2 regions of the Paenibacillus mesotrionivorans genome follow, and region 2 is predicted to be linked to the other one. Evidence: a T-box and tRNA genes for the amino acid it is inferred to sense, from the RefSeq annotation. Region 2 holds a T-box; the other holds one or more tRNA genes.

Region 1 (7,983 bases), on a different contig from region 2:
ATGGTGGATGATGTCATGATAAACAAGAGGATCATGATGTTGATTCCCGTATGTGCCGGATATGCCGGTTTGTTTCTGATCGGCTTTCTGCTTGACTCATTGTCTAATTATTCGTCTAACAAGCTGTTGAACAGAATGTCTTTTAACATTCGGCTGGAGTTATGGAGACGATACAGCCGAATGGATTTTGCAGCATATGAACGTTATGGAGTTGGTGACCTAAAGCTTCGTTTGGATGAAGACGTGGAGAAGCTTAATGATTTTGCCAAATTGCAGACAAGTGATTGGGTCATTGCCTATTTAACAATGATGGTTACAGGAATCGCACTTTTCGTGATGAATTGGCAGCTTGCTTTGATGTCTATGGCCATCGTTCCCATCACCTTTTTTATGGGCCGCGCTATTGGTAAAGGCGAACGGGCATTAAACGAGCAACGCAGAAAAGTGAACGGGGAACGAGATAACTGGCTAAGCAGCTCTCTGGCGGGCTGGAAGGAAGTAAAGGCACTAAATCTAGAGAAGCATGAGCATATCTCTTTCGTTCGCTACATTCATAAAACAGCGCTGATCGACGCCAAATGGGTTTATTATTGGGTCATGCAAGCCCTTGTTATCCCAATAATCAAGGATAAATTTCTAATGAAATTCTCTTTGTACTTTATCGGAGGCTTACTGATTATGCAGGGGCACTTTACGATTGGGACTCTATTGGTATTTATGCGATATTTCGATGTGTTCTGCAACAGTATCAACAAAGTGAATGACCGTAATATCGCATTGCAGGAAAATATGCCCTCATATGAACGTGTATTCGAATTAATTGCGTTAGAACTAGTGCAGGTAGGCAAGGGTCAAAGTAGATCCAAGCTATCAGGTGGAATCCGCTTTGAGCAGGTTTCTTTTCAATATAACAATGATCTAGGCGATGTGCTCAGGAACATCAACTTCGAAATCAAGCAGGGGGAAACAATTGCTATCGTCGGCAAGAGCGGTGCAGGTAAGACAACAATTTTAAAGCTGCTGCTAAATATGATTTCATGTACTAAGGGTAGGATTTTAATCGATACACGGGATATCAGTAAGTGTTCGCCAGTGATTTTACACAGAAGCATTGGAGTAGTGATGCAAGATAGTATTCTGTTTAATCTCAGTATTAGGGAGAATCTGAAGTTGGCCAGAATGAGTGCAACGGATGAAGAGATTGTAGAGGCTTGTGAATTGGCCGGTATTTGCAATTTCATTGATGCTCTTCCTGATGGCTATAACACAATCATTGGAGAAAGAGGCGTCAAGTTGTCCGGAGGACAAAGACAGCGTCTGGCTATTGCCAGAGTATTCCTGCAACAGCCTGAAATGATTGTGTTGGACGAAGCTACGTCTGCACTTGATCAGGAATCTGAAGCACTCATACATGATTCTATACAGAAGTTGAGTAGGAGCAAGACAGTATTGATTATTGCCCACCGCTTGTCTTCCGTGTTGATTGCTAATCGGGTACTGGTCTTGGAAAGTGGAAAGATTGCTGGAATGGCGCATCATCTGGATTTGCTCGGTCATTGTGCTGCTTATGATGAGTTGTTTGCTGAACAACATTTATCTTACTTGAGTGAGAGAGGGGGAGCAATATGGAACAAACCATAATGGATATTGTTGGAGAAATAAGTGGTTGCAGCAAGGAAAGGTTGCATAGTGGTTCTTTAATTATTGATTTAGGGATTAACTCACTGACAATTATTCAAATCATGGTAAGAATAGAAGAAGAGCTCGGGATCGAAATTAGCGACGAAGATTTGGATCTTTCAAAAATAATAAAATTAGAAGACTTATTTGTTTTAGCCAAAAGCTTACGTCTTTTATAGCCAGTGTGATTGTTAGTAAGGATATGTAAGATTTTAGGGGGAATATAATGGCTAAGAATGTGTTAAAGATAATTAATCCTCCAATAAATGTGCAAATGATGTATAGCTATCACCTTACAATCACCTTAATGAATGAAAAAACATACCCTTGGTTTTATTCGAACTTTATCCAGCTTAAAGCATATCCTTCTGATTTAATCACAAACAATACGAATTCAATAAAATTTTTCCAAGGAAAAGTTGATTTTAATCCATGGTTAAATAAACATACCACAATTGATGGAAATAACATGGAAATAATCCGGGATTTAATGGAGAGTATTGATAATAAGTTTTATGTAGAGTGCTCTCTAGACGAGTTTTATTTATCTAATTTAAGAATGGGAGGTTTGAATCATTACTATCATAAGGTAATGGTATACGGTTATGATGCTCTTGATGAAATATTTTATATAGTCGGATACAGGAAGAATCAAACTTATGGTGAAACTACATGCACTTTTAACGAATTGGAGAGTGCATTTTATTCTGATATTCCGTTAAATATAAACCACAAAGAAGGAATCAAACGATTTTGTGTTCCCGATATAAAATACAAACCTGGGGTTGATATTGAACGAATAGTTTTACTTATGAATGACTATATAAATGGAATTAACAGTTTAGGAGCTGAAAAAAAATCTGATGAAGTGGAAAATATACCAACATACGGGGTGGATGTATATCGATTTCTTCAAAATTCTTTGAAACTATTATTAAATGGGATAGGTAAAGTTGACATAAGAGGATATCATGCATTAATGGAACATAAGAAAGTGATGTCTCAAAGATTGAAGTTTCTTGAATCAAAAAACTATCTGATTGAATCGGCTGAACTGATCAGAGATTATTATAATATTGAGAAATCCACTGAAAAATTGAGAAGTCTTGCAATCATGTATACAATAAAAAAAAGTGAAGCTACACTCAAAGCAATGATTGAATATTTACTGCATATTGAAAAACAGGAGATTAGCTTACTAAAAGAAATCAAGGTAAGATTAGAGAGAAACTTGATATAACAACCCAATGACAGAATACTGGACAGTGAAAAGTTTAAACAATTAAGAAACCAGCGTATCCGCGCTGGTCAAGCCCCATTTTTGTGGACAGTAGAAAAAGCCCATGGTTGTGTAAGCTGGCGCCGGAACTCAACCGGTGTCAGCCTTTTTCATTTTTCGTTGGATTCGTTCATGGTTATAAAAATGTAAAAATTCCTCTATTCTCCGTTGTGCCTCGTCCAAAGTACGGATATCACAGGGATAGAGCGCTTCTGTTTTCAGATGGGAGAAGAAGCTCTCCATGGCGGCATTGTCTAAACAATTGCCCCGTCTGGACATGCTGATTTGGGCGCCAACCGTAGGCAGTATGTCGTGGTAGGCATGAGACGTGTACTGGAAGCCTTGGTCGCTGTGAACGATCAATCCAGCTAGTTGTCCAGTCGCGTCTTTTTGCGCTTCAAATGCGGTTTTAAACGTTTCCAGGACCAGGTTGTTGTCATTGCGACCACTGATCTCGTAGGCCACGATTTCGGTACTGCACAGATCCTAAAGAGAGGCCACAATGATGGTGACACAATAATTTTAAGTTTGTCACTTATTCTTTTTATTAATTTGTTGCCGGAATCCTTCTGAGGGAGTCAGGTTAAGGTGACAGTTATTGTGGCTCTTCTGTCACCTGACTGTCACCGGAACCTCAAGGCACACTGTATTGAATACGAACGTACGTTCTGGACCTTTTGCTGCTTTGAGGCCGTTCTTTAAACTGTCCGGTTCTCCCTCGACTGTTTCAGCAGCTTACGGTCCAAGACTTTAAGGCCAGGTTTTCTGTGGTTTTGACAACATGTGTGCCGCGGCATACCAAGTATCCTAACCCATTGAATGTTTCCGATACGGTCAAAAGGGTTAGTTTACAGCGGATATTTTTACTACGAGGTTGCTTTTTCGACAATTAAAACGAAGGGGTGGTTCTTTTGATCTTAATCTGCTCCGAAGCCCGGGAGGGTATCTTCCTTGGCTTCTGATATTGCTTCGCTATGTTAATATTCCCGAATATTCCAAAGGTTAAGAGAAGTACCACGTCGTTTCTCGGATAATATTTCAGTATTGATTTATTCATACAACCATCAATATGATCAAAAGAATTTTTATGTAGAAATTTCCTTTTTTTAAATTAAACTGAAATTATTAGCTCAGTATTTGAAAATTTTTCATAAGAAAGCACCCCATGGAAGGTCAAACTAATCTAGAGCATTGCATAATTTTACCAGAAAAATAGGATTGCAGTAGTTCTACACAGAAGCAAAAATACAGATAATCTCAAATCAATACATATTAGATTATTGGACCCACACAAAATTGTAGATGGAGGGGTTAAAAATGGGCAATGCAAAGCTTTGGGTTCGAAATATGTACACAGGTCCCGGCGGTGGACTTTACACAGGCCCAGGCGGAGGTATGTACACATTTAATTAATTCCAATCTAGCTAATTAAGATGTATCCTGTGAAATTTTTAGCGGGAGGAATGGCATGGGACAGGACAATAAAGATCAGGGAGTAAATGATCAACAAGTTTTGATGGAAAAAAAACAAATATCCCGCGGCAAAAACTATGTTAAGCATTGCTCAAAAGGAATATGAATATGAGGTTGATCGAAGAAGACGTTTGAAACTCGGTCAGGGATTTATGTTGCCTTTATAGGTGTTATGCTTACATTTGCTACTAAGAACGTAGATATATCTAAGCTTACAAATGATCTCAAAATCGCTTTACCCTCTATGCCCTTTTATTTGGAATATTTTATTTAGCTCCTGTGATCTTATTGTCAATTGCATTTTATTGTTTCACTCACGTTATTATTAGTAAAACATATGCCCGTTTAGATATGAAGAATTTTACGGAGGGTAGAGCGCAGTCGGAAGAAGATGCAATTGCTTACAAAATATTGAATTACTATAAAGAGACGGTTGCCATTAATACGGAACAAAATGATAAGAAAAGCAAATACTTTAATATTGGAGTTAAGTGCACAGGTATCGCATCAGCTCTTTTACTACTATTATTTATAATTTCCATAACTTTATAAGGAGGGCATTTATTATGGTAAAAAGTATCGATCCATTTGAGGATGATAATGATCAAGAGGAATCTGAAATTCGGCTTTTAAATGAAGGGGCCAACGAAGGCATTCGTTTGGAGCAATTCACAAAGGGTAAGAATGAAAATGACAATGAAAGAAATAAGTAATTTTATTCGCTGTTAAATAATATTCTTTTCCACCCCTGTTGTCTCTCTGTTGTCCTCCTGTTGCCAACAGGACAACCACCATTGCCGCGCGGCGCGATATGCGGTCTCGTGACAAAGCAAAAGACCCGCGTCATACGCGGGTCTTTGCATTTTCACTAAACGTCCCAGGAGGGATTCGAACCCCCGACCGACGGCTTAGAAGGCCGTTGCTCTATCCAGCTGAGCTACTGGAACATAGGTGGCGGCGCGAGATGCTTCGTAATGCCGACAAGTAATGATTATAGCCGAAGGCGCCTTATAAATCAAGAGTTAGTTGTATGGGGGACGGGTCGGTTTTTTTCTCATCCTCGTTGGGCTGGTAAGGGCGGATGAGCTCCGGGCCTTCGTTACGCACATTTCCGACGGTGGGTGCGACGGGATACAGGTCCATCCGCGAGGATTCGTAAGGAACCAGCAGGCTCATCAGAGCAGCGGGGGAAGCAGTGCTGTCCAGCCAGTTCTGCTGCAGTTCTCGCGGCAGAATAACGGGCATCCGGGGATGCAGCTTTTCCGTAAGGCTGTTGGCCACGGTGGTGATGATGGTGTAGGTGGAGATTTTTTTGCCGTCGGGGGAAACCCAGGTGTCGTAGAGGCCCGCGAAGGCAAATACCGGGCGGTCCTTCAGCACGATGCGGTAGGGCTGTTTGGTTTTGTCCTGCGTCTGCCATTCATAATAGCCGTCAGCCGGAATCAAGCAGCGCTTCTTCTGAAAGGACGTACGGAAGGCGGGTTTGTCTTGGACGGTTTCGGCCTTGGCGTTGATAGTTTGGAAGCCGATTTTCTCATCCTTGGCCCAAGAAGGGATCAAGCCCCAGCGGAGCTGCCCCATCCGGTTGTGCCCGCCATGGGAGATAATGGCCGGACCGGGTTGGGTGGGAGCAATATTGAAGCGGGGAAGCAGAAGACCGTCCCCCGTGGCGTCTTCCGCGTCGAACATCTCCATCAGTTCCTCCAGCGTTACGGTTATGGTATACCTGCCGCACATATGCTGCTCCTCCTTCCTCGGGAAACCCGTGATCCGTTAAGCGGACTGCTGATCCGCGCTCCAGTCCTTGCAGACATCCACCCAGCTTGTCCCGCCCGAGTATTGGTACATTTCCTCGCAGGTTAGCTCGATGGCAGAATTCAGGCTGCCACAGGCAGGAAACACGGTATCGAAGCGTTTCATGGATACATCCAGATAGACGTTCAACTGCTGGACCAAGCCAAAGGGGCACACCCCGCCAATCTCATGTCCGGTAAAATGAACAACCTCCTCTGGGGTCAGCATCCTTGCTTTGTAGCCAAAAGCCTCGCGGAATTTTTTGTTGTCGATCCTTGCGTCTCCCGCTGCAACTACTAGGATGGCTCCCCCGTCATCGTTGCGGAAGGAGAGGGTTTTGGCGATCCGCGCCGGAATGGTGCCAACAGCCTGGGCGGCCAGCTCCACGGTGGCGCTGGAGGTGTCGAACTCCAGGATATCCTGCTCCTTATTATACGAACGGAAGTGGGCCTTTACATTATCAAGGGACACAATAATAACCTCCTTATGCTTTCCACCGGAAAGCCTTATATTTGTTGAAGCAACATCGGGAATCCGTTCCCATTCTGCCGGTGATTCCAACGGACTCAGGATACCTTATTTGCAGCAAAAATCGCCTTTTCCCCTTCGATCGGACCACAGATCCGTTATCTCTCGAATATTGACATATTTCCGGGGAAATAACGGTGAATAACGGATCGTCTGTCCGTGAAATTGGCGAAAAAGCCACTTTTGCCTAAATAGCGGAATGTGGGTCCGTTACGCAATCCGTGCCCGCCGCATCACTTCGGCAACCGCCTCGGGCTCCCTCTAGGCATCTCTGCCGGACTTCTCCCGGCCCCAGCTCAGGCATCCCTTCGGTTGAAACTCTCTCCCGGCTCTGCCCATGCCTATCAGCGGGGCCTCCCGCCAGAAAATTCTGCCGTTCCCGCAGCTGTGCTTTGCCGATTCACTTGATTAAAGATATTTTAGCATAGGCTGTTCCCGCACATCAATGGTCGTGGGACAGCACTCCAATCTCCCTCCAACCACATCCGCACGCAAAAAAAGCCTGCCCCGCAAACAATGCGGAAAACAGGCTCTCCCTATCCTCTCACTCATCCTTCTAGCGGAACACCTTCAGACGCAGGTCAAGCGGCTTAAACTCCTTGGTGGTTGCATCCTTGCCGATGGCGCCGAAGGGCATCTGGGCCTTCAGGCTCCATTCCGCCGGAATATTCCAGGTGCGCCGCACCTCATCGTCGATGAGGGGATTGTAATGCTGGAGCGATGCGCCCAGCCCCTCCAGCCGGAGGGCGGTCCAGATCACATGCTGGAGCATGCCATTGGACTGCTCAGACCACACCGGAAACTGGTTCTTGTACAGCTCGTATTGCGCCTGCATGGCTTCGATCACAGATTGGTCCTCGAAGAACAGCACCGTCCCGTACCCGTTGGCGAAGGACTTCAGCTTGTCCTCGGTTTTGGAGAATTGATCCTCCGGCACAACCGGGCGCAGTGCTTCCTTGGTCAGATCCCACAGCTGCAGATGCTCCTGCCCGAACAAGAGCACAATCCGGGCGCTTTGGGAGTTGAAGGCGGAGGGGGTGTGCAGCAGGGCCTCTCCCACAATCTCCTCAATTTCCTCCTGGGACAAGGGGGAATGGTTCTGGATGGCATAAATCGTCCTACGGGCTTTGACGGCGGTCAGATACTCGCGGCTTCTTATTCGTTCCACTTGGCTCATCAGCTTCGCCTCCTTGGGAATAGTTGCCGGATTCACATCATGCAAAAAAGGG
Region 2 (7,983 bases):
AGATCCTCCATATTGGAATCGATCCGCACGGTTTCATGCTTGGTGCGCAGCGGCACATCGTCCAGGGTGAAGTGGTGGGCGGTTTCGAAGTTCAGGTCTTGCTTGGATTTGAAGAACCAAAGCAGGTCACCCTCTGTCACTGTACCGGCATAAGCGCCGTTTTCCTTGAGAATCGGCACAGCGGTATAGCGGTGGAATTCCATCTTCTCCAACGTCTGGCGGAGGGTGGAGTGGGTGGACAAACAGACGACCTCCTGCTTAGGCAAAAGAAAAAAAGCAATATTCATGTTTGGCTGACTCCTTATCAGAACAATTATCAGTCCCTCTCCCATTGTACCAGAAGTTGCCGGAGGATGGTACTTTGCCGGAATGTCCCGTTCACTTAACCGCATAGAAAATCTCAGCCCGCTTATCCTAATAAGGCAAAAAGCTTACCAAAAGAGGAGTGGACGGACGGATGAATCGTGCTTTGGGAACGGCTCTCTTAAGCGTAGGCGCCGCGCAGCTGCTGAAGGTGCCCATATCGTTTGCCAATACAGGGCAATGGAAATGGTCTGCGCTTACTGAATCCGGCGGGATGCCCAGCTCCCACTCCGCAGGTGCGGCTTCGCTTGCAACTTATACCGCCCTCAAAAAAGGAACCCATTCCATGGAATTCGCCATCAGCGCCCTTTATGGCCTGATCGTGATGGCGGACGCCATGGGAGTGCGGCGGCATGCCGGAGAAATCGCCGTAGAGGTGAATGCCCTGGGACAGCGGGTAGAGGTGCTATCCGGTCGCCGGCCTCCAGGCATACGCCGCAAGCGCCCTGCAGCAGAGCTGGAGGAGAGACTGGGTCATATGCCTATCGAGGTGGCTGCCGGGACTGCTCTCGGGATTGGTATCGGAGTTGCCAGCTTTTTCAGTGAATGGGGAAGGGCTAAGCCTGCGGCGGTTGTCCAAGGGGCCGCGAAGGATTGGCTCTCATGGGCCCGGAAGCGGATCGGGGTTTGACGGATGGGATCAAGCAAGCTATGATGATTCCTATCTTAAAGAATAGATAGGAGCCTGATGATCCGTGACCATTATCCCAGTTACAACCCGCCAGGAGCTGGATGCCTGCCTGGCCATCCGCATGAAGGTATTCGTTGACGAGCAGCAGGTTCCCGCTGATGAGGAACTGGACGAATATGATGTTTCCCCGCAGGCTTGCCATCATGTGCTTTTATATGATGGAGACAAGCCTGCTGCCACCGGCCGCTGGAAGGTATATGAGGATGGCACCGCCAAGCTCCAGCGGGTTGCAGTGATGAAGGAATACCGCGGCGGCGGCACGGGACGCCTGTTGATGGAGGCGCTGGAGGACAGTGCACGCCAAGCCGGAATGAAGCGGACCATCCTGGACGGCCAGTGCCAGGCCGAGGGTTTTTATAATAAGCTGGGTTATGTTACGGTTTCCACGGAGCCTTTCCTGGATGCAGGTATTCTCCATGTGCGGATGCAGAAGGAGCTGTAAATAAGTCCCGGTTATCCCTTTACATCCTCTCGGGAGCGGGCAGGCCAAGCACCTGGAAGCTGTCTCCCAGGGTCTGCCTGGTACGGTCCGTCAGCCACAAGCGGAATTGGAGCAGCGATTCCTCACCAGCCTTCAGAATGTGGCAGCGGGCATAAAATTGGTTAAACAGCGTCGCCAGTTCATGGGCATAATGGGCAATCAACTGAGGCGCCAGCTCGGCTCCTGCCGCGGCAAGAGTTTCCTGCCAGCCGGACAGGTGGCGCAGCAGCCCGTGCTCCTCCTCCGCAAGCAGCGGGAAGCTTTCCGGTACTGCGAACGCAGTGACGCCGGAGGCTTCTTTTGCTTTGTGGAGAACCTTACAGGAGCGGGCATAAGCATACATCAGGTAGATGCCTGTATTGCCAGTGACCTCCGTCGCCTGATCCAGATCAAATACGACCTCCGTCTGCAAGCTGTAGCGCAGCAGGTAATAACGGATTGCGGCAGCAGCCAGCACCTTGCTGGAGACTCCGTTTTGGTCCTCTTGCTTGTTGCGGATAATCTCCTCCATCCGGGTGAGCAGGGTCTGATTGCGGATACCGATGCCCTGTCTGCCTGACATAGCGTAGGAGGGTTTCCCCGCACTGGTGTCCACCCCCAGCTCGGCCGCTGAAGCTGGGCTTAGCGAAACCACGCCGTAAGCCACATGGTGGAGGTTGTCCGCCTGCTTATGAAAACCAAGAGCGGCCAGCGCCTGCTTCACCACCGCCTGCGGATATTCCTGGCGCTGGTCGATGACGTTAATGACCATCTCGCCGCTTCCGAAGGGCAGGTCTCCCGCACCTTCCGCCGCCGTGGTCCAAACCGGGGCGTTCCAGTGCTGGTACCGGAAATTCCGTCCCAGTAGACCGAACTTCCACAGGTGGTAGGCAATGTCCTTGGCCGTATAGGTCAGAATACCGTTGGAGCGTACCAGCACCTTGTCGGCCACAAACTCCGTCTCTGCTTCTGTTGCACTTTCCCCCTCATGCTGCTTCAGAATCCAACAGCCTGCAAGCATGCCTTCCTCCACCCGAACAAAAAGCCCCGTCGTCTCCAGCAATTGGGCTGCCGCATCCCAGAAGCCCTCCCGCACAATATTACTCTCCCACACCAGAAGATCGTAACCGATTTGAAAACCGGCCATTTCCTCCAGATGCTCCTTCACAATCCGCTCTGCGGTTACGGCTCCCAGCCATGCAAGATTATTCCCGCCTTCTTCCAGTGCATGGAGCACACGGCTCCGCTCCTCCGTAAGCCCTGGCTTCTCCTGATACCTGCGGTTTATCGCCGCATACAGGTCCCAGCAGTAATCGCCGAAGCGCTGCTGCGTACCCTCCATGGGAAGCTGGAGAAGTCCCACCATCGTATCTGCCAACTGGTTGCCCAAGTCGTCGATGTAGTTGTGGATCTCCACCTGGTAACCCAGCCGCTTTAACAATCTGCCCAGGGTATCCCCGATGCAGGAGTTGCGGAGGTGGCCAATGTGCGCGCTTTTGTTAGGGTTTATACTGGTGTGTTCAATAATCACTTTCCCGGACGGGGCAGGGGGGAGGGTGAAGGAGGAGCCGGCCCATTCCCGCCAATCCACATAGAAGTTGACAAACCCGGGAGGCGCGGTTTCAATCCGGGCCATCATACGGCCAAGCCACGGGTCCAGCCGCAGGAGTCTGGCCAGCTCCTCCGCCAGCTTCATCGGGGGAAGGCGCAGCCGCTTGGCCAACTGGAGGGGAGCGTTGGTTGCATAATCCCCATGCCGCAGCTGTCCCGGCTGCTCTACAGTAAGCCGCAGCTCTCCAGCACTGCCCACGCTCCCGTCTCCGGCTTCCCGCAGCAGCTCCCTTACCCCATTTTCCACAGACGCTCTGACCTTTTGACCCAACATGCCCATGCCGCCACCTCCACAATTGGTTCCATTCTCGTTTCTGCGTAAAACAAAAAAAGCCTCCGTCTCATCAAAGAGACGAAAGCTGACGCATTCGCGGTACCACTCTTATTGCCTCCCGCTTACGGGAAGCCACTCGGACAAAGATAACGGTTTTACCGGGATTCTTCTGAAGGAATCCATCTCATGGGCCCGTTCGCATGAGGGAGGCGTACCGGGTTCCACCATCTCCGGCTCGCTGGGACTACCTGCCCGAATGCTACTCTTCCATTTCACAGATATTGAAAATATTGGACCCATTATAGCAGCTGCCATCGCTCGCCGCAAGACCCCGGGTGGGACTTTATCGGAATGCGTACTCGAAAAACCAATTATAAATTACCGGTAGCCTCCCGAAGTCGGCCATTGTATATGAAAAATCATATATAAAACCCCACTCCCAGCCCCATACACCGGATTAAGCTTGAAAAATCATATACAACATCCTTGATTGGCCCTATCCCCGGCAATTATGCTCGAAAAATCATACATAGTATAGAAAAAACCCTTGATAATCAAGGGTTTTATGCCGAGTAGCAGAATCGAACTGCTAATTGTGCATTACGAGTGCACTGTTATGCCATTTAACTAACTCGGCAAAAACAACGGCAAAAAGAATTATAGTACAACAAATCCCATTTTTCAATGGGGTTATCAAAAAATTTCGGCGGTTATTTAAATTGCCTATGAAACCTCATAACTGGTAGAATGTACCTACCAAACTACCAAGGAGAGGTTTAAATGAAGAAGATCGCCTTTGCAGGAATGATTACTGCGGTTTCGTTTGTATCCATGTCCATCGGAGCTGTCGCGGCCTCCAATCTGGAAGAAATTCAAGCCTATTTGAACAAGGGAGTATCCATTACCCTGCACGGCGAAAAGTGGACGCCTAAGGACAGCGATGGCAGCACACTCTATCCGATCACCTATAACGGCAGCACCTACCTACCGGTTCGGGCTGTAGCGGAAGCCGCGGGATTGCCTGTGGAGTGGAAGGGGGACACTCAAACGGTTGCTCTTGGTGAGAGCAAGACGGAGGTGGTCAGCCTGAGCGAGAACGAGATGGTCATGAAATATATTGATGTGTATATCAACGGTACTGATCTGTCGGCAAAGCAGCAGTTTGTGAAGGATTACATTCACCCTGAAATGCAGTCTATATTCACTTTAGGAGCTATGAGTGTTCCAACTGAAGCCGATATTCGCAAGTCGCCGAAATTAGTCCAAAGTATCGATTATACAAACGAGAAGACCGGGAAACCAGGGAGGATGGTATTAGTCCAGTCTGATGGAAATAGGGAAGATATATTTTATATATATGAAGTCAAATTGGGTACTGTTTTTAGTGACAAGCATTCCGAAACATTCACAGCAATGAGAAAGCTCTTTAACTGATCGTAACATGCAAAATCTGTGTAAAAACGTTTCTGTTATAAACATCTAAGCGGTGCGGATGATATCATGGAAAATTGATTTAGCCTAACAAAACCAGAAACCGTAGCTACTCCGCACTGCCACACATCCGCCTGCGTCTCCCATTTTGGGAAATGCAGGCGGATTTTTTTAGGCGCACTTTTGAACCACCGGCCGCGGGCGGGCATATTGTATTCTACGCGAGCGCCTCGTGAAGGCACCCCTATGAAAGGTCGGTGGATAAGCATGTCCAAAAACAAAACCGTCAAAAAGAATGACCCGCCCTCAAGTCTCGACCGGAACCGCTTCAATATGAAGGTAGTCACCTCCGATACCTGCCGGTCCTGCAAAACCCCTTGCTCCCGCGGGTTACGGTATGTGGAGCACATGAATGAGCCCGGCTCCGTCGGCATCGGGGTGCCCTGCATTCTGACCCGGGGTAAAGGCTACAAGTAGCCGGCCCCTCCCTTGGAGACAAAAATAAACCGCCTAGCAGGCGGCATACACGAGTCGGAACCTTATGGAATTCTATGTAATGCCTAACCGCTGCCGTTTCATCTCCTGTACAATCAGAATATCCAGACGCTGGCTCAGGGCAAGCACCCGGGGATCCAGAAGGTTAAACTGGTTCTGTTCGGCGAGATGGACCAGCAGCTTTTTCAATTCGCAGATTTCAACATCTAGTCTGTTGGGCAAAGGCTGCATGCGTCGTCCTCCACGAAAGAAACGTTGTTGGATCAAATGTAATTTGTTGGATTATGTAAGCTGCTAATTAATTGTAACGGATAAATATCCGCCAGATCAAGCGGTTGTTGTTGGAAAGCCCGGACTAATCCGGCCGCGCCCGAATAGACTGGTTGTATCAAACGCCGGAGAGGGGGATCGGCATGGACATCGTCTGGAAAGGCAATCAGCATACCAACTCCAGCCCGCGTAACGGGATTGTTCCTTTTGTCATCGTCAATCACATCTCGACAGGCACCATGAGCAGTATGGACAACTGGTTTATCGACCCCGGCAACCAGGTTTCCTCCGCCCATTTCGGGGTAGCCCGGGACGGCAGGATCCATCAATATGTGGCTGTGGACCGGATGGCCTGGGCTAACGGGATTCCGCAATCGCAATTTGCCAGAGCGACAGCCCAAGTCGTGCATGATATGAATATGAATCCGAACTTATACACCGTCTCCATCGAACACGAAGGAACGAATGGGGATTTGACGGAAGCCCAGTTCCAATCCTCCGTCTGGCTGCACCGGCATATCCGGAAGATCATCCGGGATACCTGGCAGAGGGATTTTCCGCTGGACACCTACCATGTGTTGGGGCATTACCAAATCAATCCGGTCCAGAAGCCGGACTGTCCGGGGCCGAAATTTCCTTGGGCCCGGCTGTACCAAACCCTGGCTGAGCCGGAGATAGGAGATGAGGAGATGGAAGAGCTGCTTGCCCGTTTAACGGCATTGGAAGCGCAAAAGGCGCAGTTGGAGGCGAGAGTGGCGGCGCTGGAGGCTGTGGAGCATCTTCCGGGCATACCCGAATGGGCGCAGGAGGCTGTAAACAAAGCAGTCGCCCAAGGGCTGATTGATACCCCGCAGGGAGGCTCCTTTGATTTCTACCGTTTTCTGACCATTCTAAACCGCAAGGGCCTGCTCGGGTAATGCAACAAAGTCTATCACGCTACGAAAAAACGGCACCTCCCGGGAAAGGATTTCCCTAAGGGGGTGCCGTGTTGTGTTTTCCTTACAGCCGTGCCAGGCTTGCCTTCAGACGGCTCAGGGCTTCGGCCTTGCCGATAATCTCCAGAATGTCGGTGGCGCCTCCAGGTGTGTTCATCAGGCCGGAAACGGCCACACGGGCTACCCACATCAGGGCTCCGGCTTTGATGCCGGCAGCTTCACTCAGGTTCTTCAGACGCTCGAACAGAGCATCATTCTCCCAAACATCCGCCGATTCCAGCGAATCGATGATGGTGGGGAGCAGTTCCTTGGCCAGCTCGGCAGTGACCTTGTTCTTCTTGTTGACGAACAGCTCCACATCCAGCTCCGGCATGGCTTCGAAGAAGGCGACCATCTCCGGGATCTGGGAAAACTTCTCCAGACGGGACTGGATCAGGGTCAGCAGCTTGTCCTTGTTGATTTCCGGCTTCGTAATGGCCTTCTCCAGGTAAGGAGCGGCCAAGGTACGGAAGGCGTCAACGGGCAGCTTGCGGATGTATGCGCTGTTGAACCAAAGAAGCTTGTCGTAGTCGAATACAGCCGGGGACTTGTTGATGGTGTCCACACTGAATACACGAGACAGATCCTCCAGGTTGAAGAACTCTTCATTGGTGTTCCCCGGGCTCCAGCCCAGAAGCGCAATGTAGTTAATGATAGCCTCGGGCAGGTATCCATCCTCCACCAGATCCTGGAAGCTGACGGAGCCGTGGCGCTTGGACAGCTTGGACACCGAGCCGTCCTCATTCCGGCCCATAATGAGCGGCAGATGCACGAAGATCGGCGTTTCCCAGCCGAACATGCTGTACAGCTGCACATACAGAGGGGTGGAGGTGACATACTCGGAGCCGCGGACCACATGGGTAATATCCATCAGATGGTCGTCCACTACGTTGGCCAGATTGTATGTAGGATAACCGTCGGCTTTGATCAGGACTGCATCCTGAAGCTCCGCATTGTCAATGGAGATTTCGCCGAATACCGTGTCCGTATAGGAGGTTGTGCCGGTCAAAGGATTCTTTTGGCGGATGACATACGGCAGGCCGGCTGCCAGCTTGGCTTCCACCTCGGCTTGGGACAAGCTCCGGCAGTGGCGGTCATAGCCGCCTGCACCGTTTTCCCCTTGGAGAGAGGAGAGGCGTTCTTTATCGCAGAAGCAATAGTACGCATGGCCGTTCTCCACCAGCTTGCGGGCATGCTCCAGGTAAATGTCTTTGCGTTCGCTTTGCACGTAAGGCCCGCGGCTGCCGCCGATATCGGGGCCTTCATCGTGGTGCAATCCCGCCAGGTTCAGGGTATCATAGATGACCTGGACGGCTTGATCCACCAGCCGTTCACGGTCCGTATCCTCGATCCGGAGTATGAAGGTGCCTCCTTTGGACTTGGCCAGCAGATAGGCGTATAGAGCGGTTCTCAG

The links. The T-box of region 2 lies ahead of ACI1P1_RS13865 (arginine--tRNA ligase). A T-box ahead of a tRNA ligase gene usually reads a tRNA of that ligase, here a tRNA-Arg.
Region 1: it encodes a tRNA-Arg, which carries the amino acid that the T-box ahead of ACI1P1_RS13865 (arginine--tRNA ligase) is inferred to sense. The anticodon was not compared.

The regions. Positions count from the first base shown of each region.
Region 1 covers NZ_JBJURJ010000003.1:209,792-217,774, reverse strand. Annotated here, with positions in the region: gene ACI1P1_RS05490 (ABC transporter ATP-binding protein) at 1-1,641, shown strand, start outside; gene ACI1P1_RS05485 (acyl carrier protein) at 1,626-1,859, shown strand; gene ACI1P1_RS05480 (hypothetical protein) at 1,907-2,920, shown strand; gene ACI1P1_RS05475 (transposase) at 3,050-3,424, opposite strand; gene ACI1P1_RS05470 (hypothetical protein) at 4,999-5,145, shown strand; tRNA gene ACI1P1_RS05465 (tRNA-Arg) at 5,306-5,379, opposite strand; gene ACI1P1_RS05460 (SOS response-associated peptidase) at 5,441-6,169, opposite strand; gene ACI1P1_RS05455 (YbaK/EbsC family protein) at 6,206-6,697, opposite strand; gene ACI1P1_RS05450 (nitroreductase family protein) at 7,311-7,931, opposite strand.
Region 2 covers NZ_JBJURJ010000008.1:131,134-139,116, reverse strand. Annotated here, with positions in the region: gene ACI1P1_RS13880 (CBS domain-containing protein) at 1-287, opposite strand, end outside; gene ACI1P1_RS13875 (divergent PAP2 family protein) at 458-994, shown strand; gene ACI1P1_RS13870 (GNAT family N-acetyltransferase) at 1,116-1,496, shown strand; gene ACI1P1_RS13865 (arginine--tRNA ligase) at 1,516-3,399, opposite strand; T-box leader at 3,471-3,684, opposite strand; tRNA gene ACI1P1_RS13860 (tRNA-Thr) at 3,966-4,036, opposite strand; gene ACI1P1_RS13855 (stalk domain-containing protein) at 4,180-4,833, shown strand; gene ACI1P1_RS13850 (hypothetical protein) at 5,098-5,307, shown strand; gene ACI1P1_RS13845 (aspartyl-phosphate phosphatase Spo0E family protein) at 5,380-5,556, opposite strand; gene ACI1P1_RS13840 (N-acetylmuramoyl-L-alanine amidase) at 5,739-6,512, shown strand; gene gltX (glutamate--tRNA ligase) at 6,595-7,983, opposite strand, start outside.